4 regions of the Rhizobium sp. C104 genome follow, and region 1 is predicted to be linked to each of the others. Evidence: predicted binding sites of a transcription regulator. Region 1 holds the regulator's gene; each other region holds the start of a gene.
What was found. The regulator PhoB, encoded in region 1, activates phosphate uptake and scavenging genes when phosphate is short. The targets are predictions, from matches to a motif close to TGTCATNNANCTGTCAT.
Positions count from the first base shown of each region.

Region 2: a site for PhoB is predicted at 1,287-1,303, ahead of MF410_RS22705 (DUF465 domain-containing protein). Genes of this name have one in related genera too.
Region 3: a site for PhoB is predicted at 1,424-1,440, ahead of MF410_RS20415 (DUF2794 domain-containing protein). Genes of this name have one in related genera too.
Region 4: a site for PhoB is predicted at 962-978, ahead of MF410_RS18435 (DUF1045 domain-containing protein). Genes of this name have one in related genera too.

Region 1 covers NZ_CP092348.1:3,093,610-3,095,807, forward strand. Annotated here, with positions in the region: partial or broken gene MF410_RS16470 (GcrA family cell cycle regulator) at 161-693, shown strand; gene phoB (phosphate regulon transcriptional regulator PhoB) at 971-1,654, opposite strand; gene phoU (phosphate signaling complex protein PhoU) at 1,792-2,198, opposite strand, start outside.
Region 2 covers NZ_CP092348.1:4,402,722-4,404,919, forward strand. Annotated here, with positions in the region: gene MF410_RS22695 (5-(carboxyamino)imidazole ribonucleotide synthase) at 1-467, opposite strand, end outside; gene purE (5-(carboxyamino)imidazole ribonucleotide mutase) at 464-958, opposite strand; gene MF410_RS22705 (DUF465 domain-containing protein) at 977-1,180, opposite strand; gene MF410_RS22710 (DUF465 domain-containing protein) at 1,409-1,582, shown strand; gene MF410_RS22715 (metalloregulator ArsR/SmtB family transcription factor) at 1,782-2,042, opposite strand.
Region 3 covers NZ_CP092348.1:3,914,810-3,917,007, forward strand. Annotated here, with positions in the region: partial or broken gene acnA (aconitate hydratase AcnA) at 1-140, shown strand, start outside; gene MF410_RS20410 (thioredoxin family protein) at 374-1,114, shown strand; gene MF410_RS20415 (DUF2794 domain-containing protein) at 1,463-1,864, shown strand; gene MF410_RS20420 (GNAT family N-acetyltransferase) at 1,923-2,198, opposite strand, start outside.
Region 4 covers NZ_CP092348.1:3,472,167-3,474,364, forward strand. Annotated here, with positions in the region: gene phnE (phosphonate ABC transporter, permease protein PhnE) at 1-926, shown strand, start outside; gene MF410_RS18435 (DUF1045 domain-containing protein) at 1,069-1,764, shown strand; gene MF410_RS18440 (alpha-D-ribose 1-methylphosphonate 5-triphosphate diphosphatase) at 1,778-2,198, shown strand, end outside.

The DNA.
Region 1 (2,198 bases):
CTTGTCACGGAGTCAGGCTCACACTAGGTTAAAGTTCAATTACTAGACTGCATGCGGCGGAACTAGTCACCAAAATTGATCAAGCGTTTCTTGTTTCGGAGGCTTCCGGGACAACGGTGAGGGATTCTGCCATCACCAACGCAAAAGGTGGAGACAGGGCATGAACTGGACAGACGAGCGGGTCGAGAAACTCAAGAAGCTCTGGGCCGAAGGACTGAGCGCCAGCCAGATCGCGGCGCAACTTGGCGGTGTCAGCAGAAACGCTGTGATCGGCAAGGTTCACCGGCTGAGCCTTCCCGGCCGCGCCAAGGCCGGCGGCACGGCCGCCGCGGCGCGCACGCCGAAACGCAATACATCGGCACCGCGCGCACCGAACTACGCCTCGCGGATCGCTACCCGCACCGTTACCCGCCAGCAGGGCGCGACGATGCTGAAGGAAGAGATCGAGATCGAAACGGTCGAGGAAATGGAATACGTGCCGAAGGGCAACGTGGTCGTGCCGATCTCGCGCCGCCTCGGCCTGACGGAACTGACCGAACGCACCTGCAAATGGCCGGTCGGCGATCCGCTGAAGGACGACTTCCACTTCTGCGGCTGCGAATCCCCGACAACTCGCCCTATTGCAGCTATCACCAGAAGCTAGCCTACCAGCCGGTGAACGAACGCCGCCGCGCGGCCGCGCGGGCGAGCTGAGCGGGCGACATTGCAGAGAATTCGAAAACGGGCCGAGTGGCCCGTTTTTTTATGCGAGTGGGCTGGGTGTGGCTGCCCCTCATCCGCCTGCCGGCACCTTCTCCCCGCTTGCGCGGCGAAGGGGATATGCCGCGACCTCTCGGTCCCTCTCCAACGTCACGTAGGACACGTCTCCTCGCCCCGTTTAAGGGGGTCCGAAGGACGGGTCGAGACGAGTGGCTCGACCCCGGTCGGGTTAGAGTGAGGGGCCGACACCGGCACAAAAGATGGAAACCCCTCAGGCTTCCATCGAATAGCCGGCGCCGCGGACGGTGCGGATGACGTCTTGCATGTTGGAGAAGTTCAACGCCTTGCGCAGGCGGCCGACATGGACGTCGACGGTGCGTTCGTCGACATAGATGTCGTGGCCCCAGACGCCGTCGAGGAGCTGCGAGCGGGAGAAGACCCGGCCGGGCGACGACATCAGGAATTCCAAGAGGCGGAATTCGGTGGGGCCGAGGCGGACTTCGCGGCTCTTGCGGTGGACGCGGTGGGTTTCGCGGTCGAGTTCGATATCGCCGCATTTCAGCACGGTCGACAACACCTCGGGGCGGGCGCGGCGCAGCATCGCCTTGACGCGGGCGACGAGTTCCGGGGTCGAGAAAGGCTTGACGACATAATCGTCGGCGCCCGTCGACAATCCGCGGACGCGCTCGCTCTCCTCACCGCGCGCCGTCAGCATGATGATCGGCAGGCGCTCGGTTTCCGGTCGCATGCGCAGTCGCCGGCAAAGTTCGATGCCGGAGACGCCGGGCAGCATCCAGTCGAGGATAAGAAGGTCGGGCGTGCGCTCCTGAAGCCTGATTTCGGCCTCGTCGCCACGAAGGATGGTATCGACCTCGAAGCCCTCAGCTTCGAGATTGTAGCGAAGAAGCACGCTCAGGGCTTCCTCGTCTTCAACAACTGCAACTCTCGGGATCATGCGTGTCGGTCTCCTCGCGCATGATCCTTAAACCGGGGGTGATTTAAGCAATGCATCCTGCGCAAATTCATAAAAATTGGCTGCGACCTTTTCGCGCGCCCCACATGGGCGCGCGCGCAATCGTCTGGTTTAGGCGGTTATTCCGTGACCGCGCCGACGGTGTTGGCGCTGTCGTCCTTCGGACGGTCGCCTTCCGGCTGTGCTCCGGTCGCCATGTAATAAATGGTCTCGGCGATGTTGGTGGCGTGATCGCCGATGCGCTCGATGTTCTTGGCGCAGAAGAGAAGATGCGTGCAGCTGGTGATGTTGCGCGGATCTTCCATCATGTAGGTCAACAGCTCGCGGAACAGCGAGGTGTACATCGCGTCGATCTCGTTGTCGCGCTCGCGGATCGCACTCGCCTTGTCGGCGGCGCGTGTCGTGTAGACGTCGAGCACTTCCTTGAGCTGGACGAGCGCCAGCTCGGACAGATGCTCGAGACCGCGGGCGAGCTTGCGCGGGACGCCGGTACTCTGCACGGCGATGACGCGCTTGGCGGTGTTCT
Region 2 (2,198 bases), 1.3 Mb from region 1:
AAAACCTTCTGGCCCTTGCCGTCATAACCGAGACGGCGGGTTTTCAGCACGCCTTGGCCGCCGAAATCCTTCAGTGCCGTCTCAAGATCGGCCTGGCTGTCGATCGTGTGGAAGCGGGCAGTGGTTATGCCGCAGCCATTGAGAAAGCGCTTCTCGACCAGGCGGTCTTGGGCGGCTTCCAGCGCCTTCGGCGGCGGATAGACGGACACGCTCGCCGAGAGCCTTTCGGCTGCTGCGACGGGCACGTTTTCGAATTCGTAGGTGACGACGTCGCATATGTCGGCGAGTTCGGCCAGCGCAGCCGGATCGTCATAGGCGGCAGTAATCTGCCGGTTGGCGAGCTGGGCGGCCGGGCAGTTGGCCTGCGGCTCGAGGATGACCGTGCGAAAATTCAACCTGGCGGCGGCAATGGCCAGCATGCGGCCGAGCTGGCCGCCGCCGATGATCCCGATCGTTCTTGCCGTCATAGATCGTCCATCGGGTATTCGGCGACGGCAGCACTCTGGCGCTCGCGCCATTCGTCTAGCCGGTCGGCGACTTCTTCGTCGGAAAGGGCAAGCACCGCGGCGGCGAGAAGGGCGGCGTTGACCGCGCCGGCCTTGCCGATGGCGAGCGTACCGACAGGAATGCCGGCCGGCATCTGCACGATGGAAAGCAGGCTGTCCTGGCCGGACATGGTTTTGGACTGGACCGGCACGCCGAAGACCGGCAGCGGCGTCATCGCGGCGGTCATACCCGGCAGGTGGGCGGCGCCGCCGGCGCCTGCGATGATGACCTTGAAGCCCTCCGCGCGCGCGCCCTTGGCGAAATTGACCAGCCGGTCGACTGTGCGGTGCGCCGAAATGATGCGCGCGTCATAGGGAATTTCCAGCGCCTCGAGCGTGTCGGCTGCGTTTTTCATGGTCTCCCAGTCGGACTGGCTTCCCATGATGATGGCGACGGGTGGTCTGTCTGTCATCGTTGCTGCTCTTCCCTCTCAGGCGATGATGTCAGGGATGATCTGATCTTCCAGCTTGGAGAGCTTGTCCTTGATAACGAGTTTTTTCTTTTTCATGCGCTGGATTCGCAGAGCATCGCATCCGGTTAGGATCATGGCGTTGATCGCGGCGTCGAAATCCTCGTGCTCCTGGCGCAGCCGCGCCACGGTGAGCCTGATTTCCGCCTGTTCCTGATCGGCCATATGCATTCCCCGTTATCGTCCCCGGACTTTGTCCGATCTGCCGATGATTTCCGCAAGCTCCTATCACCAAATACGGGTAACGGCTAGTTAGTCTTGATCATGAAATTGCCATCCAGTCTTCATCTTTTGGCCTTCGACAAGCCTTCAAAAATATGTCACAGTCCGCCGCGTTGACACCTTGATCCCCGACGATGTTGGCCGGGGAGGGTAAGAGGAAGGAAGGGTCAAATGACAGTTCAAGCTCATCTTGAATCACTCCAGAAAAAGCATGTCGCTCTCGAAGAGGAGCTGCACGCGCTCAGAACAGCTCCCTCTATCTCCGATACGGAAATTGCCGAATGCAAGCGCCGCAAGCTGCGCATCAAGGACGAGATTATGCGTCTCAAGTCATCCGTCCACTGATCTTCCCAAGGGTCGCCGGTCGATCATCTTGCGAAAGAAAAGGTAAATCCATCCATTCCGCCTGAAATCAGCAAGAACCGGTGAGTTCACACCAGAATTGCGCCAGCCCGATGCCAGCGGCATCGCGGCTGGCGCTTTTGCGAGCGCCGCGCTTCAAGTCACAGCCATACGAGGGGCGGGGCTGTCATGTGAGCCGGCTTCAAGCCCAGAACTGATCCAGCCATAAATTGAGCATGTCGAAACCGCGGTTGTTGACCGTGTAGATGCGTTTCGTGCCTTCCGAGGTCACCGAGACGAGGTTGCTGTCGAGCAGCGCCTTCAGATGTTGCGACACGGCGGGGCGGCTGATCGGCAGGCCCTCAGCCAGTTCGTTGACGGTCCGCGGCGCACGACGCAATTCCTCCAGCAGAAACCGCCGGTTCGGATCGGCAATCGCAGAGAAGGGGTCCGTGTTCGACATAGCGGGAAAGCTACGTCAAACCGGACGTTCCAGCAAGGAAATTGTGCATTGCAGCGTACTACGGCCTCGTAGTCTTTCAGACGCGCCAAGGATGGTTACACTTAGAATTGCTGCATAATTCTTCAGGTCGGTTCCGATTGAAGGAAGATGCAGCAG
Region 3 (2,198 bases), 820 kb from region 1:
AGAAGATCGCCAAGATCACCTATGGCGACGGCACCGTGAAGGAAGTTCCGCTGCTGTCGCGCGTCGATACGCTCGATGAGGTGGTCTACCTCAACAATGGCGGCATCCTGCAGACGGTTCTGCGCGACCTCGCTGCCTGATTGTTAATAGCCTCGCATGATAATGGCCGCCGGAGAGCAGTTTCCGGCGGCCTTTCTTTGTGGCGACGGGATTTGCGGGGGCTCACGATGATTTGTTTTATGCGGGTTCCGGTCGCGCTGCGTCTCACCCGTTCGTGACTTTTCGTTTGGACCCGGAAGGATTATTCGTACGTTCATATGTCAGTGCCTTCGGTTCAATCACGCCGTCGGCGCTGAAAAAGAGGTGCAGGTGAATGTCCCCCCGTTTTTTGATTCCGCTGATCGCCGGCGTTGTTCTCTCAGGCCCGCTACAGGCCGAAGACGGCACGCCGAAAGGTGTCGTCGAACTTTTCACGGCGCAGGGCTGCTCTTCCTGTCCTCCTGCTGACGCCGCTTTCCGCAAGCTGGTGAGCCAGGGCGATGTCATCGCGCTCGCCTATCATGTCGATTACTGGAATTATCTCGGCTGGGCCGATACGCTGAGCTCCAAGGAAAACACCGAGCGGCAATACGGCTATGCGAGAACAATGGGCCGCAGCAACGTCTATACGCCGCAGGCGATCGTCAACGGGCGCGGCCACCTGGCCGGCGCCGATCTCAACGGCATCAACAGCAAGATCGACACCTATAGCGGCGAAGGCAACGGGCTGACCGTTCCCATCAGCGCGGCAATGCGCGGCGACGAGCTGGAAATCAAGATCGGCGCGGGGCAGGGCAAAGCCAATGTGGTGATGGTCTATTTCGACAAGGAAAAGACGATCGAGGTCGAAAAAGGCGAGAACAGCGGAAAGAAGCTGTCCTATCTGCACAGCGTCACCAATGTCGAAACGGTCGGCATGTGGGACGGCAACGCGACCAGTCTGACGCTGCCGGCCAGCGTCCTGCAGCGGCCGCAGCTCGAGGGCTGCGCGATCCTGCTGCAATCGGCGGACGACAACGGCGATCCGGCGGCGATCCTTGGCGCGACCGTGGTAATGGCTGGCAAAAATATCTGAGATTTCATCCGCTTGCGGGTGAAGTACCGGGCGGCCCGGCTGAGCGTATTCGGGGCTGGGGTTAAGGTCGATACGCTCCGCCGGGCCCTTTGGCGCGCTGGCGCCAAACCGGGATTCATAAATCTCCTGCAAATGAGGCGCTGTTTTGACTGAAATGCGGCGCTGCCGAGAAAGCGACAGCGCTGTCACGCGCATCGGACGATGCGCCGATTCAAAGTGCTACAGCGTTCATGCGGGCTGCGCGCGGCGCTGTAGTGCGGCCGAATGTGACGGCCGGCGCTCTTGCAATTTGCGGCGGCTCGGGCACACTGTCACCCTCCTGTCACATGCAGAGGCCTTGGAGACTGAATGACAGATCAGCCGGATTTGCGACACGGCGAAAGCCGTTCCGTCGACAATAGTTCCTCAGTCGTCGTCGATCTCAGGGAATACAAGCAGAGCAAGGACCCGCTTCCGGTGACCTTTCATCGGCGCGAACTGGACGCGATCCTCTGGATCTACGGTCGTATGGTCGGTGACGGCGAATGGCGCGATTACGCCATCGATCACCTGAAGGACAAAGCGGTGTTCTCCGTCTTCAAGCGCTCCGGCGAAATGCCGCTCTTCCGCATCGAGAAAAATCCCAAGCTCGCCGCCAAACAGGGCGCCTATTCCGTGATCAACGTCCACGGCACCATCCTGAAGCGCGGTCACGAGTTGAACCAGGTGCTGAAGGTGTTCGACAAGGCGCTGAAGCTCGTCGACAAGTAGGACGCTTTTTTCTGCATGTCGTTATCCCGGAACCGCTTCACGCTTCCGGGCACATGCATCAGCCGGCAAACAGCGTGCCGGGATAGGCGGAGGGATCCGGATCGGTCGTCATGCCCTCGCCGAGGACGCGCTGCATGAGCATCGTATCCAGCCAGCGGCCGTGTTTGTAGCCGGCGCCCCGCATCAGGCCGACCTCCACGAAGCCCGTCTTGAGATGAAGCGCGATCGAGGCGGGGCTGGCGCCGCCGATGACGGCGATCATCTGACGAAAACCGAGATTGGTGCAGCGGTCGATCAGTTCGGCCATCAATGCTTTGCCGATGCCGAGGCCGCG
Region 4 (2,198 bases), 380 kb from region 1:
TTCCGGTCGATGTTTCGAGCGGTGCGCCTGAGGTGGTCGGACCAGTGCCCGGCTGGATGACCGTCTATAACGACAATGTGCTTGCCGATCTCGGATTTGCCGGCAATGTCAGCATCTCAGTCGACCGAGTGAAGATCCGCAAACGTTTCATCGGCTGGGCAAATTTCATCTTCGACACGCAGTCGTCCTTCTTCGACAAGCCGCTCGGCGAGGTCGTCGGCCTCATCGTCTCCGGGCCGCGCATCAAGCCCGACCAGTCCAACCTGTCGCTCGCCTTCGACGACATCTGGAACAACAGCGAATGGCAGCATGGCGACGTCTGGACCAAACTTTTCCAGACGATCGTCATGGCATTCCTCGGAACGCTGCTGGGGTCGCTCGCCGCTTTCCCGCTCGCCTTCCTGGCGGCACGCAACATCACGCCGAACCGGCTCCTCAATCAGATCCTCAAGCGTTTCTTCGACTTCCTTCGTTCGGTCGACATGCTGATCTGGGCGCTGTTCCTGACACGCGCCTTCGGGCCCGGCCCGCTTGCCGGCAGCGGCGCGATCTTCCTCACCGAGACCGGCACACTCGGCAAGCTCTATTCCGAAGGGCTGGAGAATATCGACAACAAGCAGCGGGAAGGCATCAAATCGACCGGCGCTCAAACCGTGCTGGTCCATCGTTACGGCATTATGCCGCAGATCGTTCCCGTCATCGTCAGCCAGACGCTCTACCAATGGGAATCGAACGTGCGTGGCGCGACGATTATCGGCGCCGTCGGCGCCGGCGGCATTGGTCTCAAACTCTGGGAGGCGATGCGCACCAACGCCAACTGGGAAAACGTCGCCTACATGGTCATCCTGATCCTGATCGTCGCCTTCCTTTTCGACGCCGCCTCGAACGCGCTGCGCCACCGGCTGATGGGCACGAAAACCCACTGATCCATCGGCTGGAAAGGCCGTGGCGGCGCTGCCGCCATCATCATTCTGTCACGGAAATCTTTTAGCCGGGAGCCTGCTTGCGGTTCGCCGCCAAATCACTGCACATTGCGCTCCCCGTTCGACGATCCCCAGGATAAAAGCCTTGCGCTACGCTCTCTATTTTTCGCCGCCGAAGGATGATCCCCTGACCGGCGCGGCCTCGCTCTGGCTCGGCCGCGATGCTTTCAGTGACGAGACCTATCCTGCACCGGAGCATGAGCGGCTCGGTGCGGCAGAGCAGTTCGAGCTGACTGCCGATCCGCGCCGCTACGGCTTTCACGCGACGATCAAGGCGCCGTTTTCGCTCGCCGCTTCGGTCACCGAGAGGGATCTTATGGCCGTCGTCGAGGAGTTTGCCGCGCGCACTGAAGCCTTCGAGATTCCCAAGCTGGTGCTCGGCCAGCTCGGCCGTTTTTTTGCCCTCGTTCCCGGTTCTGTTCATCAACCGCTTCAGGATTTCGCCGCGAAGGTGGTAAGATCCTTCGAACCGTTCCGCGCAGCGCTTACCGAGGCCGATATGGCGCGGCGCAACCCGGAGAAGCTCAGCGACAGCCAGCGCGCCAATCTGCAGCGCTGGGGTTATCCTTATGTGATGGAGGATTTCGGCTTCCACATGACGCTCACCGGCCAGGTGCCCGAGCCACGCGCCTCGGTGATGAAAACCATTCTGACCGAGCGTTTTGCCGATTTCACCGGCCGGCCGCTTACGATTTCCGGCCTCGCCGTCTTCACCGAGGAGACGCGCGGCGCCCCGTTCAAAGTTCATTCCTGGCTGCCGCTTTCCGGCGCCAAAAGCTGAAAGACCCGACGAGATGAGCAAAGAGACCGTGTTTTCCAACGCCCGCATCGTTCTCGAGGATAACATCCTCGCAGGCTCGATCCTCATTCGCGACGGCAAGATCGCCGACATTTCCGAAGGAAGCTCGGTAGCCGGCGAAGATTTCGAAGGCGACTATGTCATTCCCGGCCTCGTCGAGCTGCATACCGACCATCTCGAAGGCCATTATCAGCCGCGTCCCGGCATCCGTTGGAACAAGACAGCCGCGGTCCAGGCGCATGACGCCCAGATCGTCACATCGGGCATCACCACGGTGTTTGACTGCCTGCGCATGGGTGCGGATGAGGACGGCGGCTTCGAACATGGCGAGATGCGGGAAATGGCCGACGCCATCCAGTCGGCGGAAAAGGAAGGCCGGCTGCGCGCCGAGCATCTCCTCCACCTGCGCTGCGAGG